2 regions of the Streptomyces sp. NPDC012769 genome follow, and region 2 is predicted to be linked to the other one. Evidence: predicted binding sites of a transcription regulator. Region 2 holds the regulator's gene; the other holds the start of a gene.
The links. Region 2 encodes HrcA, which represses chaperone genes, less so after heat shock. Its sites were predicted from a motif close to TTNGCACTCNGNNNNNCNGAGTGCNAA; they were not measured.
Positions count from the first base shown of each region.

Region 1: a site for HrcA is predicted at 6,067-6,093, ahead of groL (chaperonin GroEL). Genes of this name have one in related genera too.

Region 1 is NZ_JBIBCP010000009.1:136,409-143,940, reverse strand. It holds gene ACFY7C_RS35220 (class I SAM-dependent methyltransferase) at 1-548, shown strand, start outside; gene ACFY7C_RS35215 (LamG-like jellyroll fold domain-containing protein) at 643-2,796, shown strand; gene ACFY7C_RS35210 (VOC family protein) at 2,790-3,179, opposite strand; gene ACFY7C_RS35205 (deoxyxylulose-5-phosphate synthase) at 3,283-3,609, shown strand; gene ACFY7C_RS35200 (SRPBCC family protein) at 3,628-4,098, opposite strand; gene groL (chaperonin GroEL) at 4,280-5,902, opposite strand; gene ACFY7C_RS35190 (cold-shock protein) at 6,261-6,464, opposite strand; gene ACFY7C_RS35185 (MoaD/ThiS family protein) at 6,874-7,152, opposite strand; gene thrC (threonine synthase) at 7,187-7,532, opposite strand, start outside.
Region 2 is NZ_JBIBCP010000002.1:487,230-494,761, reverse strand. It holds gene dnaJ (molecular chaperone DnaJ) at 1-658, opposite strand, end outside; gene hrcA (heat-inducible transcriptional repressor HrcA) at 659-1,678, opposite strand; gene ACFY7C_RS11025 (MBL fold metallo-hydrolase) at 1,835-2,581, shown strand; gene ACFY7C_RS11020 (DUF3097 domain-containing protein) at 2,592-3,395, shown strand; gene hemW (radical SAM family heme chaperone HemW) at 3,557-4,789, opposite strand; gene ACFY7C_RS11010 (AMP-dependent synthetase/ligase) at 4,857-6,734, opposite strand; gene lepA (translation elongation factor 4) at 6,889-7,532, opposite strand, start outside.

The sequences.
Region 1 (7,532 bases), on a different contig from region 2:
CCACCGCGGGCCGCGCCCTCGACCTCGGCTGCGGCCCGGGCCGCAACGCCCTGCACCTCGCCGCGCGCGGCTTCCGGGTCGACGCGGTGGACCTGTCGACGGGCGCCCTGACATGGGCGAGGGAGCGGGCGGACGAAGCCGGCCTCGACGTCCGCTTCCTGCACGGCGACGTGTTCGCGCTCGACCGGGAGGGCCGGCTCGACGGCGGCCCGTACGACCTGATCTACGACTCCGGTTGCTTCCACCACCTCCCGCCCCACCGCCGCGCCACCTACCTCGCCCTCCTCACCCGCCACCTCGCCCCCGGCGGCCACTTCGCCCTCACCTGCTTCGCCGCCGGACCCGACGGCATGGGCTCCGAACTCCCCGACCCCGCCTTCTACCGCGACGCCTCCCTCCACGGCGGCCTCGCCTACACCGCGGACTCCCTGCGCGCGCTCTTCTCCGACCTGACAGAAGTCGAACTCCGCCGCATGCACGACGAACCGTCCGACTCCCCCCACTTCGGCGAGCCCTTCCTCTGGACGGGCCTGTTCCGCCGGCCCTGAAAACCACACGGGCTCTGCCCGTCCCCGCTGTTAGCCTCCAGCACGTCGAGCCGCCACACGGCGGACTCGCGTGACAGGGGAGGGGAAGACGTCCATGAGGGGACGATGGGGAAGACGGCGGCTGCTGCTCGGCAGCTGCCTCGCCGCGGTCATGGGGGTGGCCGCGCCGGGCACGGCGTACGCGGTGGACAACCTGCCGCCGAAGCAGCCGCTCGTCGGCGATCTGCAGAACAACTTCAAGCCGTGCGCCACCGGTGCGGAGCCGCTGTACGTCACCCGGCCCGAGGTGCTCACGGCCGTGTTGTCGGACCCGGCCGAGGACGACCGACTCGGCTACCCGGACCGTCTCACCGGCGAGTTCGAGCTCTGGTGGACCGACGCGGCGGGCATCGAGCAGCGCCGCTCCCTGACCACCTCATCGCAGTACTCGGGCCAACTCCACCGGGTCAGCACCCCGGCGGACATCCCGGCGGACACCGTCATCTCCTGGCACGTCCGCGCCGACGACGGCACCACGAAGGGCGCCTGGAGCTCCGAAGCTCCCGGCGCGGCCTGCCGCTTCGTCTGGGACGACGACCCCCCGGCGGCACCGACCGTCAGCTCGCCGGAGTATCCGAAAGACACCTTCCGGGTCGGCGGGGTCGGCGTCTACGGCAGCTTCACCATGGACTCCGCGTCACCGGACGTCGTCGCGTACCGGTACAGCTTCTCCGGAGGCCCGTACGGCGCCACCGCCCGGCCCAGCGAGCCGGGCGGAGCCGCCACCATTCGTTTCGTGCCGCTGAACATGGGCCCGCAGACCCTCACCGTGGAGGCCCGTGACCGGTCGGGGTGGCTGAGCGCGACCACGAACTACACGTTCTACCCGAACCCGCCGAGCGCGCCGGTCTCCCGGTGGACGCTCGCCGACGCGACCGGATCCACCACCGCCGTCGCCGAGACGGGCAAGCCGGCTCAGGCCGGCAAGGGTGTGACCTTCGGCGGCCCCGCCCCCTCGGGCACCCCGCTCACCGCCACCGCGACCCTCGACGGCAGCAGCCACGCCTACCTCACCACGGACACCCCGGCCGTCGACACCGGCGGCACCTTCGCCGTGGGAGCCTGGGTACGCCCGGCCGAGACCGGCCGACCCATGACCGTGGCCGGCCAGGACGCCACGGCCGGAGCGGTCTACGCCCTCGGCCTCGACGCCCCGGAGACCGGAGCGCCGGCGTGGAGCTTCTCCATCGGCGACGCGACGGTCCGGGGTGGCGCCCCCGAGACCGGCGAATGGGCCTACCTGCTCGGGCTCTACGACGCCGAGACCGGCCGCGCCCGGCTGTACGTCAACGGCCACGAGGTCGGCAGCGCGGTCGAGGCCACGCCCGCCGCGGCGAGCGGCGCGTTCCAGATCGGCCGGATCCTCACGGAGCACGGCTACAAGCACCGCTGGAACGGAGACATCGGCGACGTCCGCGCCTACGACCGGCTCGTCGTCCCGGACGAGGTGACCGAACTCCCCCACCGCAAGGGGTGGCAGCTCGGCCACTGGTCCTTCAGCACCGCGACCGACGGCCTCACGCCCGAGAACAACGGTGGCGCGCCGCTGAGGCTATCGGCCGGGGCGTCGATCTTCCCGGTGCCGGACAACTCCTGCGTCCCCGAACCGGACATCGACCCCGACTGCCGGTGGAAGCCCTATCCGCTGGCCGGTGACGGGAACCTCGCCCTCGACGGCGAGAGCGGCCACGCGGCCCTCGACGGCCCCCTGGTCGACACCGGTGACAGCTTCACCATCGGCGTGGTGGCCCGCATCCAGGAAGCCGATGCCACACGGCCGATGACCGTGCTTTCACAGGCCGGTGAGCACACCGACGGGTTCAGGCTGCGCTACGAGCCGTCGACGTACGCCTGGCAACTGGTCGTGCCCGAGCGCGACGAGGCGGGCGCGCCCGAGAAGGTCGTCGCCCAGATCGCGGGACCGGCCGGGGACAGCGGCAACGGCATCCGACTGGTCATCGTCTACGACGACGCCACCGACACGATCCGGCTGTACGCCGACGGGAACACCAACGCCCAGGCCACCGCTCACCTCCCCAACGGCTGGCAGAGCACCGGCCCGTTCCAGGTGGGCCGCGGTCACACCGCCGACGGCTGGGGCGAGTATTTCAAGGGCGACATCGACGAGATCCACGCGTTCTCGGGCGCCCTGCGAGAGCGCGACATCCCGCAGCTCGGCCACGAGAGCGACCCCTGCCTGTGCTATTGACCCACTGAGCCAGGACTAGGCGTGTCTCGCCGCCGCACCAGGCAGAACGGGTGACCGGCCGGGTCGAGGAGCACCACGAAACGCTCCTCGTCCGGCTGGAAGTCCGGCTTCCGGGCGCCCAGGGCGAGGAGCCGGGACTCGGCCTCGGGCAGGTCGTCGACGGCGAAGTCCAGGTGCAGCTGCTGGGGGACGCCCTGGCCGGGCCAGTCCGGGGCGCGGTAGTCGTCGACGCGCTGGAAGCCGAGGAGGAGGCCGCCGTCGCGCTGGAGGCCGGCGAAGTCGGCGTGGTTCCCCGGGTGGAGCGGCAGGCCGGTGGCCCGGTGGTAGAAGTCGGCGAGCGCCGGCGGGTCGGCGCAGTCGAGGGTGATCGCGGAGAGCTCCATGATCCCCAGCCTAGGAACGTACGACCGGCCCGGGAACGTCCGGACCGCACCGGCACCGGAATTCGCTTGCCGCCCGCCGGGCCCGGGCCCGTACGCTCCTCCCATGAGCCACGGCAAGACCTCCTACGTGTGCCTGCCGTGCCGGGCCTCGTACAAGCAGTTCCACGGACCCGAGCGCGAGCGGCGCTGTCCGCGCTGCGCGCGGGTGATGATCCATGCCGGGTCGGCGTTCGCGGCGCCGCGGCGCCGTGACACGAACGCCTGGCGGGCGCTGTCCGTCGTCCTGAACGCGGGGATCGGCTTCCACAAGAGCTGCTGCGGCGGGCCCGGCTGGCGCCCCCGCACCCTGCGCGAGGTCAAGGCCCGCACCGCCCACGCCCGCCGCACCGGCGAGCCCCTCGCCCGGGCGCTGCTCCGCTACCAGGTCTAGCCAAGGGCGGTCGGCTCGTCACATGGCGCGCAGGTGCTCCGCGAGCCGGTCGTACTGTTCGCGCACGCCCGACTCCATGCCCGCCGCCAGCGCCTGGTCGCGGATCTCCGTCGAGGGCCAGAAGGACGTGCTGGTCAGGGCGGTGCCGCCGTCGGGGGTGGCGTCGAAGGCGAGGATCACGCGGACCGGTTCCCCGCCCGGCATCTGCTCGAAGACCTCGGTGTAGACGAGGCGTTCGGCCGGGACGATCTCCTCGTACGTGCCGGAGAAGACGATCTCCTGGCCGTCCGGGGTCCGCTGGCCCCAGCGCCAGCGGCCGCCCGGCCGCAGATCGATCTCGCAGACGGACATGGTCAGCGCCGAGACGCCGTACCACTCGCGCACGTGCTCCGGCCGCGTCCACGCCTCCCACACCCGCCCGACGGGCGCGTCGAAGGTGCGGGTGATGACGAGCTCGCGGTCCGCCGGTGTGGTCAGCAGCGTGATCATGGCGCTCTCCCGCCGATCAGGTCCCGGACCTCCCTGCCCCTCCAGGATCACCCCGCCCACGAACCCGGTCCAGTCCGCGGCCGCGGCCGGGCCGGCTCATGACGGAAGGGCGGCACCCCCCTGGGGGGGTGCCGCCCTTCGTCGTTCAGCGATGAACCGCCGATCCTCTGGGAGACGAGGATCAGAAGTCCATGTCACCGCCCGGCATGCCGCCGCCGGCCGGCGCGGCGGCCTTCTCCGGCTTGTCGGCGATGACGGCCTCGGTGGTGAGGAACAGGGCCGCGATGGAGGACGCGTTCTGCAGCGCGGAACGGGTCACCTTCGCCGGGTCGATGATGCCCTCGGCGATCATGTCGACGTACTCACCGGTCGCGGCGTTCAGGCCGTGGCCGACGGGCAGGTTGCGCACCTTCTCGACGATGACGCCACCCTCGAGACCACCGTTGACGGCGATCTGCTTGAGCGGGGCCTCCAGGGCCAGCTTGACGATGTTGGCGCCGGTCGCCTCGTCACCGTCGAGGTCGAGCTTCTCGAAGACCGAGGAGGCCTGCAGCAGGGCCACGCCACCACCGGCGACGATGCCCTCCTCGACGGCCGCCTTCGCGTTGCGGACGGCGTCCTCGATGCGGTGCTTGCGCTCCTTGAGCTCGACCTCGGTCGCGGCACCGGCCTTGATGACGGCGACGCCACCGGCGAGCTTGGCCAGGCGCTCCTGGAGCTTCTCGCGGTCGTAGTCCGAGTCGCTGTTCTCGATCTCGGCGCGGATCTGGTTCACGCGACCGGCGACCTGCTCGCTGTCACCGGCACCGTCGACGATGGTGGTCTCGTCCTTGGTGATGACGACCTTGCGGGCGCGGCCCAGCAGGTCGAGGCCCGCGTTCTCCAGCTTGAGGCCGACCTCCTCGGAGATGACCGTGCCGCCGGTGAGGATGGCGATGTCGTTCAGCATGGCCTTGCGACGGTCGCCGAAGCCCGGGGCCTTGACGGCGACGGACTTGAAGGTGCCACGGATCTTGTTGACGACCAGGGTCGACAGGGCCTCGCCCTCGACGTCCTCGGCGATGATCAGCAGCGGCTTGCCCGACTGCATGACCTTCTCGAGGAGCGGGAGCAGGTCCTTCACCGAGGAGACCTTGGAGTTGACGATCAGGATGTACGGGTCGTCCAGGGACGCCTCCATACGCTCCATGTCGGTGGCGAAGTACGCCGAGATGTAGCCCTTGTCGAAGCGCATACCCTCGGTGAGCTCCAGCTCCAGACCGAAGGTCTGGGACTCCTCGACGGTGATGACGCCTTCCTTGCCGACCTTGTCCATGGCCTCGGCGATGAGCTCGCCGATCTGGGTGTCGGCGGCGGAGATGGAGGCCGTGGAGGCGATCTGCTCCTTGGTCTCGACGTCCTTCGCCTGCTCGAGCAGGGCGCCGGAGACGGCCTCGACGGCCTTCTCGATGCCGCGCTTCAGAGCCATCGGGTTGGCGCCGGCGGCGACGTTGCGCAGGCCCTCGCGGACCAGCGCCTGGGCGAGAACGGTCGCGGTGGTCGTACCGTCGCCGGCGACGTCGTCCGTCTTCTTGGCGACTTCCTTGACCAGCTCGGCGCCGATCTTCTCGTACGGGTCCTCGAGCTCGATCTCCTTGGCGATGGAGACACCATCGTTGGTGATCGTGGGGGCGCCCCACTTCTTCTCGAGGACGACGTTGCGACCCTTGGGGCCGAGGGTGACCTTGACGGCGTCAGCGAGCTGGTTCATGCCGCGCTCGAGACCGCGCCGGGCCTCCTCGTCGAACGCGATGATCTTGGCCATGTGAAGTGGTCCTCCCGGACATGGGGTGGATAACGCTCCTGGACCGCGCCGACGCCCGCGACGGACGGCCCGCGAGCCTCGTGGTTCCTTGCCCCACGCGGCCTGCGACCTCGTCTGCCCGATCCTCGTAAGCACTCTCACCTTCAGAGTGCTAACGCCAATGATTAGCACTCGCCCTAGGAGAGTGCAAGCGACTCCCGCAGATCGAGAGCCTCCGAGGTACGTCGTGACGCCCCTCGTGACGTAGGTGAGGGGGGCAGGCGCGAGGGCCCCGATCCGGACACGTGCGAGGGGCCCGCATCCCGGTCAGGATGCGGGCCCCTCGACGGAAGTGCGTCGGTGGCCGATCGCGCCGCGCTCAGACGGCGAGCTTGACCATGTCCGCCTGCGGACCCTTCTGGCCCTGCGAGATCTCGAACTCGACCCGCTGACCCTCTTCGAGGGTGCGGTATCCGTCCATCTGGATCGCGCTGTAGTGGACGAAAACATCCGCACCACCGTCGACCGCGATGAAGCCGTAGCCCTTCTCCGCGTTGAACCACTTGACGGTGCCCTGAGCCATGCCTAACTCCCCTATTACTGGCCCTTGCGCGGGACCGCACTTCGCGGACCCGGGTCAGACCCTGCGCCGGAACGCGTCGACCGCGGCTGAATGTATCTGCCCAACTGCCCTCTGCAACAGGTCAATCGGACGAGAATTCTGGGCACGCCGGAAAGGGGAATTGGGGAGAATCCCTTGAATTCCGGGGCAAGTCGGGCCCGGCAAAGCGCGCAGAAGGTACACAAGGCACGGGCACTTTGGCTGCATCTTGTCGAGCGGCGACGCATTCTCATATGCGCCTGGCATGAGCAGCTGAGGGGACTTCCCCAACTCTACCGCGCTCAACCATGCAGAATTGCCCCTTCCGCTTCTAGAAGCGGAAGGGGCAATTCTATAAAACGGAGATCACCGGGACCGGGCCCGACGGGGCTCAGCAGCCGCCGGCGACCGCCGGGATGATCGAGACGCCCGCGCCGTCCGGCGTCGCCGTCTCCAGGCCCTGCTCGAAGCGCACGTCGTCGTCGTTCACGTACACGTTGACGAAGCGGCGCAGCTTGCCCTGGTCGTCCAGGACGCGGGCGGCGATGCCGGTGTGGTTCTTCTCCAGGTCGGCGATGACCTCGGCGAGGGTCGCGCCCTCGGCCGGGACCTCGGCCTGGCCGCCCGTGTAGGTGCGGAGGATGGTGGGGATGCGGACGTTCACGGCCATGTCTACGTAACCTTTCGGCGCGCTAGGGCGGGTCTCAGTGGGCCAGGCCGGCGTCGCGGAACGCGTCGAGGCTCGGGCGGATGGTGGCGGTCGCCTGAGAGGTGTCGGCAACGGCGTCGAGGGTCTTGAGCCCGTCGCCGGTGTTCAGCACCACGGTGGTGAGCGAGGGGTCGATGAGGCCGGCCTCGACGAGCTTCCTCGTCACACCGACGGTCACCCCGCCCGCCGTCTCGGCGAAGATGCCCTCGGTGCGGGCCAGGACCTTGATCGCGTCGACGACCTGCTCGTCGTTCACGTCCTCCACGGCGCCGCCGGTGCGGCGGGCGATGTCGAGGACGTACGGGCCGTCCGCCGGGTTGCCGATCGCCAGCGACTTGGCG
Region 2 (7,532 bases):
GGATCTTGACCGTGAGGGTGCGACGGGAACGGACCCGGCCGTCGCCCGCGCACTCGGGGCACGGGGTCGGGACGACGGTGCCGAAGCCCTGGCACTGCGGGCAGGGACGGGAGGTCATGACCTGGCCCAGGAAGGACCGGGTGACCTGGGAGACCTCACCGCGGCCGCGGCACATGTCACAGGTCTGCGCGGAGGTGCCGGGCGCGGCGCCCTCGCCCGAGCAGGTGGTGCAGACGACGGCCGTGTCGACCTGGATGTCCTTCGTGGTGCCGAAGGCGGCCTCGTCGAGGGTGACCTCCAGACGGATCATCGCGTCCTGGCCGCGCCGGGTGCGCGAGCGCGGGCCGCGCTGGGACGCCGTACCGAAGAAGGCGTCCATGATGTCCGAGAAGTTGCCGAACCCGCCCGCGCCGAAGCCGCCGGCCCCGCCGCCTCCGGAGGAGGACAGGGGGTCGCCGCCGAGGTCGTAGACCTGCTTCTTCTGCGGGTCCGACAGGACCTCGTACGCGGCGTTGATCTCCTTGAACCGCTCCTGCGTCTTCGGGTCCGGGTTCACGTCCGGGTGAAGCTCGCGGGCGAGTCGCCGGAAAGCCTTCTTGATCTCGTCCTGCGAAGCGTCTCGACGCACGCCGAGGACGGCGTAATAGTCCGTGGCCACTTACGACTCCGCCAGGATCTGTCCGACGTAACGTGCCACTGCGCGTACCGCTCCCATCGTTCCGGGGTAGTCCATGCGGGTCGGTCCGACCACGCCGAGTTTGGCGACTGCCTCGCCGCCGGAACCGTAGCCGACCGAGACGACCGACGTGGACGTCAGTCCCTCGTGGGCGTTCTCGTGCCCGATCCGTACGGTCATGCCCGATTCCTTGGCCTCGCCGAGCAGCTTGAGGAGCACGACCTGCTCCTCAAGGGCTTCCAGGACGGGCCTGATCGTCAGGGGGAAGTCGTGTCCGAAGCGGGTCAGATTGGCGGTGCCGCCGATCATGAGCCGCTCCTCGTGCTCCTCCACGAGGGTCTCCAGGAGGGTCGCGAGCACGGTCGAGACCGTGGCGCGGTCCTCCGACTCCTCGAAGGACTCCGGCAGGTCCTGCACCAGCTGCGGCACGTCCGCGAAGCGGCGGCCGACGACCCGGCTGTTGAGCCGGGCCCGCAGGTCGGCGAGGGAGGTCTCGCCGAAGGGTGCCGGGCAGTCGATCACCCGCTGCTCGACGCGGCCGGTGTCGGTGATGAGCACCAGCATCAGCCGGGCGGGCGCGAGCGACAGCAGTTCCACGTGCCGCACCGTCGAACGGGTCAGCGAGGGGTACTGCACGACGGCGACCTGCCGGGTCAGCTGCGCGAGCAGCCGGACCGTGCGGCCGACGACGTCGTCGAGGTCGACGGCCCCGTCGAGGAAGTTGTGGATCGCCCGCCGCTCGGGGGTCGACAGCGGCTTGACGCCGGCCAACCGGTCCACGAAGAGGCGGTAGCCCTTGTCGGTGGGGATGCGCCCGGCACTGGTGTGAGGCTGGGCGATGTAGCCCTCCTCCTCCAGGACCGCCATGTCGTTGCGCACGGTGGCCGGCGAGACGCCGAGTTTGTGCCGCTCGGTCAGCGCCTTGGAGCCGACCGGCTCCTCCGTCCCGACGTAGTCCTGGACGATGGCGCGCAGCACCTCGAGTCTGCGTTCGCTGAGCATCGCGCGCACCTCCAGCTGTCGATCCGGTTCCGGTTGCTCCGCTTTTGGCACTCGCCCTGCCCGAGTGCCAGGAATCCCCCGGCCAGTGTACGGCGGCCGACATCGCTCCTGGCAAGGAGGCGGGGTCGGAGGGGTCGTGCCCGATAGCGTCGTCGCATGGACATGAATGGGGAAGACGCCCGTACGGAGCGATGGGAAGAGCTCGGCTGGGAGCGGCTCGGGGAGGGGGTCGGCAGGCGGCGACTGCCGGGCTGGGACGCCACCGCGGGCCTGGTCATCGGCCGTGACGCGGTCCTGCTGTACGACACCGGCGCCACCCTCGCACAGGGTGCGGAGCTGCACGCCCAGGTGGCGGAACTCACGGGCGGGCGCAGGGTGACGCATGTCGCACTCAGCCATCCGCACTTCGACCATGTGCTCGGGACGGCGGTCTTCGCGGGGGCCGAGGTCTTCGGGGCGGTCGGCATGGACACCCTGCTGCCGCGGGACCGGGAGGAGCTGCGGACGGACGCGGTACGGCAGGGGGTCGACGAGCGGGCCGCGGCGGAGGCGGCCGAGGTGCTGGTCGCACCGCGCCACACCGTCTCGGGCGAGTGGACCCTCGACCTGGGCGGCCGGCAGGTGCTGCTGGCCAACGTGGGGCCGGGCCACTCGGGCCACGACCTGGCGCTCCTCGTCCCGGCCGAGCGGGAGATCGTCTTCTGCGGCGACCTGGTCGAGGAGTCGGGCGAACCCCAGGCAGGCCCGGACGCGATCCCGGCCCGCTGGCCGGACGCCCTGGACCGCCTACTGGCCCTGGGCGGCGACGACGCGGTGTACGTGCCGGGCCACGGGGCGGTGGTCGACGCCACGTTCGTGCGACGCCAGCGCCATGAACTGGCACGGCGCTTCTCCGTCGCATAACGTCCCCCGAATGCGCAGCTACAACCCGGATCTGACACCTCCTTGGAAGCGCTCGGCGCCCGTCCCGGAGGTCCCGGCGGACCGTGACCTCGTGGTCGAGGAGGTCTCGACGGGCTTCTGCGGGGCGGTGATCCGCTGTGAGGCGGGCACGGTGACGCTCGAGGACCGCTTCGGCAAGCACCGGGTCTTCCCGATGGAACCGCGCGGCTTCCTCCTGGAGGGCCGGGTCGTCACCCTGGTCCGCCCCGCCCGCCCGGCGCCCGCGCGGCCCACCCGTACCGCCTCCGGCTCGATCGCCGTCCCCGGCGCCCGGGCGCGGGTCGCCCGGGCCGGCCGGATCTACGTCGAGGGCCGCCACGACGCCGAGCTGGTGGAGCGGGTGTGGGGCGACGACCTGCGGATCGAGGGCGTCGTCGTGGAGTACCTGGAGGGCGTCGACGACCTCCCGGCCATCGTCGCCGACTTCGCCCCCGCCCCGGACGCCCGCCTCGGCGTCCTGGTCGACCACCTGGTGGACGGCTCCAAGGAGTCCCGCATCGCGGCCCAGGTCTCCTCCCCCGACGTCCTCGTCGTCGGCCACCCCTACATCGACGTCTGGCAGGCCGTGAAGCCCTCCGCCCTGTCCATCCCCGCCTGGCCGACCGTCCCCCGCGGTCAGGACTGGAAGACCGGCGTCTGCCAAGCCCTCGGCTGGCCCCCCAACACCGGCGCCGCCTGGCAGCACATCCTGTCCCACGTCCACTCGTACAAGGACCTGGAACCGGAGCTGCTGGGAAGGGTGGAGGAACTGATCGACTTCGTGACGGCGCCGTAGCCGGGACGGCCGGCCTCGCCCCGCCCGTGTGGGCAATCGTCCCGCGGGGCGGGACGGGTGGGCACACGGGACGGCGCCCTGGCGGGCGCCTCCGCTCCCCGTACCTACGACGCCCACGAGGAGGGCGCCGTCACGAGGGCGGGCCGCCCCCGAGCACCCCGCTAGTCCACCAGGTCCCGCACCACCGCGTCGGCCAGCAGGCGGCCCCGCAGCGTCAGAACCGCCCGCCCCTCCCCGTACGGCCCCGCGTCCAGGAGTCCGTCCGCGAGGGCCCGCTCGGCGGCGGCCAGGCCTGCGGGCTTGAGCAGCCCCAGCTGGACCCCTTCCCGGAGACGCAGCTCCAGGAGGACCCGCTCGACCCGCCGGTCCTCCTCGGAGAGGACCTCACGACCGGCTCCGGGGGACCGCCCCTCGCCCAGGGCCGCCGCGTACGCCCCGGGGTGCTTGACGTTCCACCAGCGCACGCCGCCCACGTGGCTGTGGGCGCCCGGGCCGGCGCCCCACCAGTCGGCGCCGCGCCAGTACAGCTCGTTGTGGAGACAGCGGCCCGCCTCGGAGGTGGCCCAGTTGGACACCTCGTACCACTCGAAGCCGGCACCGGAGAGCACCTCCTCGGCCATCAGGTACCGGTCGGCGTGGACGTCGTCGTCGGTCATGGGTATCTCGCCGCGCCGGATGCGCCGGGCCAGCTGGGTGCCCTCCTCCACGATGAGCGCGTAGGCGCTGACGTGGTCGGGACCGGCGCCGATCGCCGCGTCGAGGGACGCCCGCCAGTCGTCGTCGGACTCGCCGGGCGTGCCGTAGATGAGGTCGAGGTTGACGTGCTCGAAGCCGGCCGCCCGCGCCTCCGCGACGCATGCCTCGGGGCGGCCGGGAGTGTGGCTGCGGTCGAGGATCTTCAGCACGTGCTGCCGGGCGCTCTGCATGCCGAAGGAGATCCGGTTGAAGCCGCCGGCCCGCAGCTCCTCCAGATAGGCCGGGGTCACGGACTCCGGGTTGGCCTCGGTCGTCACCTCGGCGTCGTCGGCGATCCCGAACTCGTCCCGGACGGCCGCCAGCATCGACACGAGGTCGGCCGCGTCGAGCAGCGTGGGCGTGCCGCCGCCGACGAAGACGGTCCGCACCGGACGCGGGTCGTCGCCGAGGACCTTGCGGGCGAGCCGTATCTCCTCGGCCACCTGCCCCGCGTAGTTCTCCCGGGAGGCGAGCACGCCGCCGGCGCCGCGCAGCTCGCTCGCGGTGTAGGTGTTGAAGTCGCAGTAGCCGCACCGGGTGGCGCAGTACGGCACGTGCAGATAGAACCCGAGCGGACGCTCCCCGGCCCCCTGCAGGGCGTGCGCGGGCAGCGCCCCGTCGTCGGGCATGGGCTCACCATCGGGCAGTACGGAAGGCATGAGCCCATTGTCCCGTACCGCCCGACGTGACCGCCGAGCCTGTGGATAACTCCGGGGCGCGGGCGGATCAGGCCTCGCGCGCTCCCGCGTACATCTCGTCGATCAGGTGCTGGTAGGTCCGCTCCACGACCGGCCGCTTCATCTTCAGGCTCGGCGTGAGCTCGCCGTGCTCGACGTCGAGGTCGCGCGGCAGGAGCCGGAACTTCTTGATCGTCTGCCAGCGCTGCAGGCCCTCGTTGAGGCGGGTGACGTAGCCCTCGATGAGCTTCTCGACCTGCGGGGAGGCGACGACCTCGGCGTAGGACTTGCCGGCGAGCCCGTGCTCGGCGGCCCAGCCCAGGATGGAGGGCTCGTCGAGCGCGATGAGCGCGCTGCAGTAGTTCCGGTCGGCGCCGAGGACCACGATGTTGGAGACGAAGGGGCAGACGGCCTTGAACTGGCCCTCGATCTCCGTCGGGGCGATGTACTTGCCGCCGGAGGTCTTGAACAGGTCCTTCTTGCGGTCGGTGATCCGCAGGTAGCCGTCGGCGGACAGCTCGCCGATGTCGCCGGTGTGGAACCAGCCGTCCGGCTCCAGGACCTCGGCCGTCTTCTCCGGCAGGCCGTGGTAGCCCTCCATGATGCCGGGGCTGCGCAGCAGGATCTCGCCGTCGTCGGCGATGCGGACCTCGGTGCCGGGCAGCGGCTTGCCGACGGTGCCGGTGCGGTAGGCCTCGCCGGGGTTGACGAAGGAGGCGGCGGAGGACTCGGTGAGGCCGTAGCCCTCCAGGATGTGGATGCCGGCGCCGGAGAAGAAATAGCCGATCTCGGGGGCCAGGGCGACCGAGCCGGAGACGGCGGCGCGCAGCCGGCCGCCGAAGGCCTCGCGGAGCTTCTTGTAGACGAGCGCGTCGGCGATCTTGTGCTGGGCGGTGAGGCCGAAGGGCGCGGACGCGGTGCCGGTGCGGCGGAAGTTGTCCTGGGTGACCTTGGCGTACTCGCGGGCGACGCCGGCCGCCCACTGGAAGATCTTGTACTTGGCCCCGCCGCCCTCGCGGGCCTTGGCGGCCACGCCGTTGTAGACCTTCTCGAAGATGCGGGGGACGGCGGCCATGTAGGTGGGCTGCACGACCGGCAGGTTCACGATGATCTTGTCGATCCGGCCGTCGACGGCGGTGACGTGGCCGACCTCGATCTGGCCGGAGGTGAGCACCTTGCCGAAGACGTGGGCGAGCGGCAGCCACAGGTACTGCACGTCCTCCTGGGTGACCAGGCCGGTGGCGGCGATGGCCTTGGCCATGTACGACCAGTTGTCGTGCGGGAGGCGGACGCCCTTGGGGCGGCCGGTGGTGCCCGAGGTGTAGATGAGGGTGGCGAGCTGGTCCCTGGTGATCGCGCCGACCCGCTCCTTGACGACCTCGGGGTGCTTCTCCAGGTACGCCTTGCCGCGCGCCTCCAGCTCGGCGAGGGTGAGCACCCACTCGTCGGAGGTGTCGGCGCCCTCGGGGTCGATGACGACGACGTGGTGGAGCTGGGGCAGGTCGGCGCGGCGCTCGACGGCCTTGGCGAGCTGGGCGGCGTTCTCGGCGATGAGGACGCGCGAGTCGGAGTCGGACAGGATGAAGGCCGACTCCTCGGCGTTGGTCTGCGGGTAGACCGTGGTGACGGCGGCGCCGGCGCACATGACGCCGAGGTCGGCGAGGATCCACTCCACGCGGGTCGAGGAGGCGAGGGCGACCCGCTCCTCCGGCTCGACGCCGAGGTCGATGAGGCCGGCCGCGATGCCGAAGACGCGCTCGGCGGCCTGTCCCCAGCTGAGCGACTTCCAGTCGTCGGGGCCCTGGCCGGAGGCGGCGGGGACCGGGTAGCGGTAGGCCTCCGCGTCGGGAGTCCGCTCCACGCGCTCCAGGAAGAGGGCCGCGACGGACGGCGGCCGGTTCTCGATCAGGGTCTGTGTGTCGCTCACGACGTCCTCCGGGCGGCGGCGGTGCGGAACTAACTGGTGAGTAACCTTCGAGCGGCTTCAGAGTAGAGCGCCGAAGACTGGCGCGTAAGAGCTTGCATATAACGAACGGGTCTGCGCGCCAACGGCACACAGACCCGTTCGGTGTATGCGGCAGTTACTTCTTGGCCTTGCCGCCGGCCGCGTCGTCGCTGGACAGGACGGCGATGAAGGCCTCCTGGGGCACCTCCACGGAGCCGACCATCTTCATCCGCTTCTTGCCTTCCTTCTGCTTCTCCAGCAGCTTCCGCTTACGGGAGATGTCACCGCCGTAGCACTTGGCGAGGACGTCCTTGCGGATGGCGCGGATGGTCTCGCGGGCGATGACCCGGGAGCCGATGGCGGCCTGGATCGGCACCTCGAAGGCCTGCCGCGGGATGAGCTCGCGCAGCTTGGCGACGAGCCGCACACCGTAGGCGTACGCGGCGTCCTTGTGGGTGATCGCCGAGAAGGCGTCCACCTTGTCGCCGTGCAGCAGGATGTCGACCTTGACCAGGCTGGAGGCCTGCTCGCCGGTGGGCTCGTAGTCGAGCGAGGCGTAGCCGCGGGTCTTGGACTTCAGCTGGTCGAAGAAGTCGAAGACGATCTCGGCCAGCGGGAGGGTGTAGCGGATCTCGACGCGGTCCTCGGAGAGGTAGTCCATGCCGAGGAGGGTGCCGCGCCGGTTCTGGCACAGCTCCATGATCGAGCCGATGAACTCGGTCGGGGCCAGGATCGTGGCCCGCACGACCGGCTCGTAGACCTCGCTGATCTTGCCCTCGG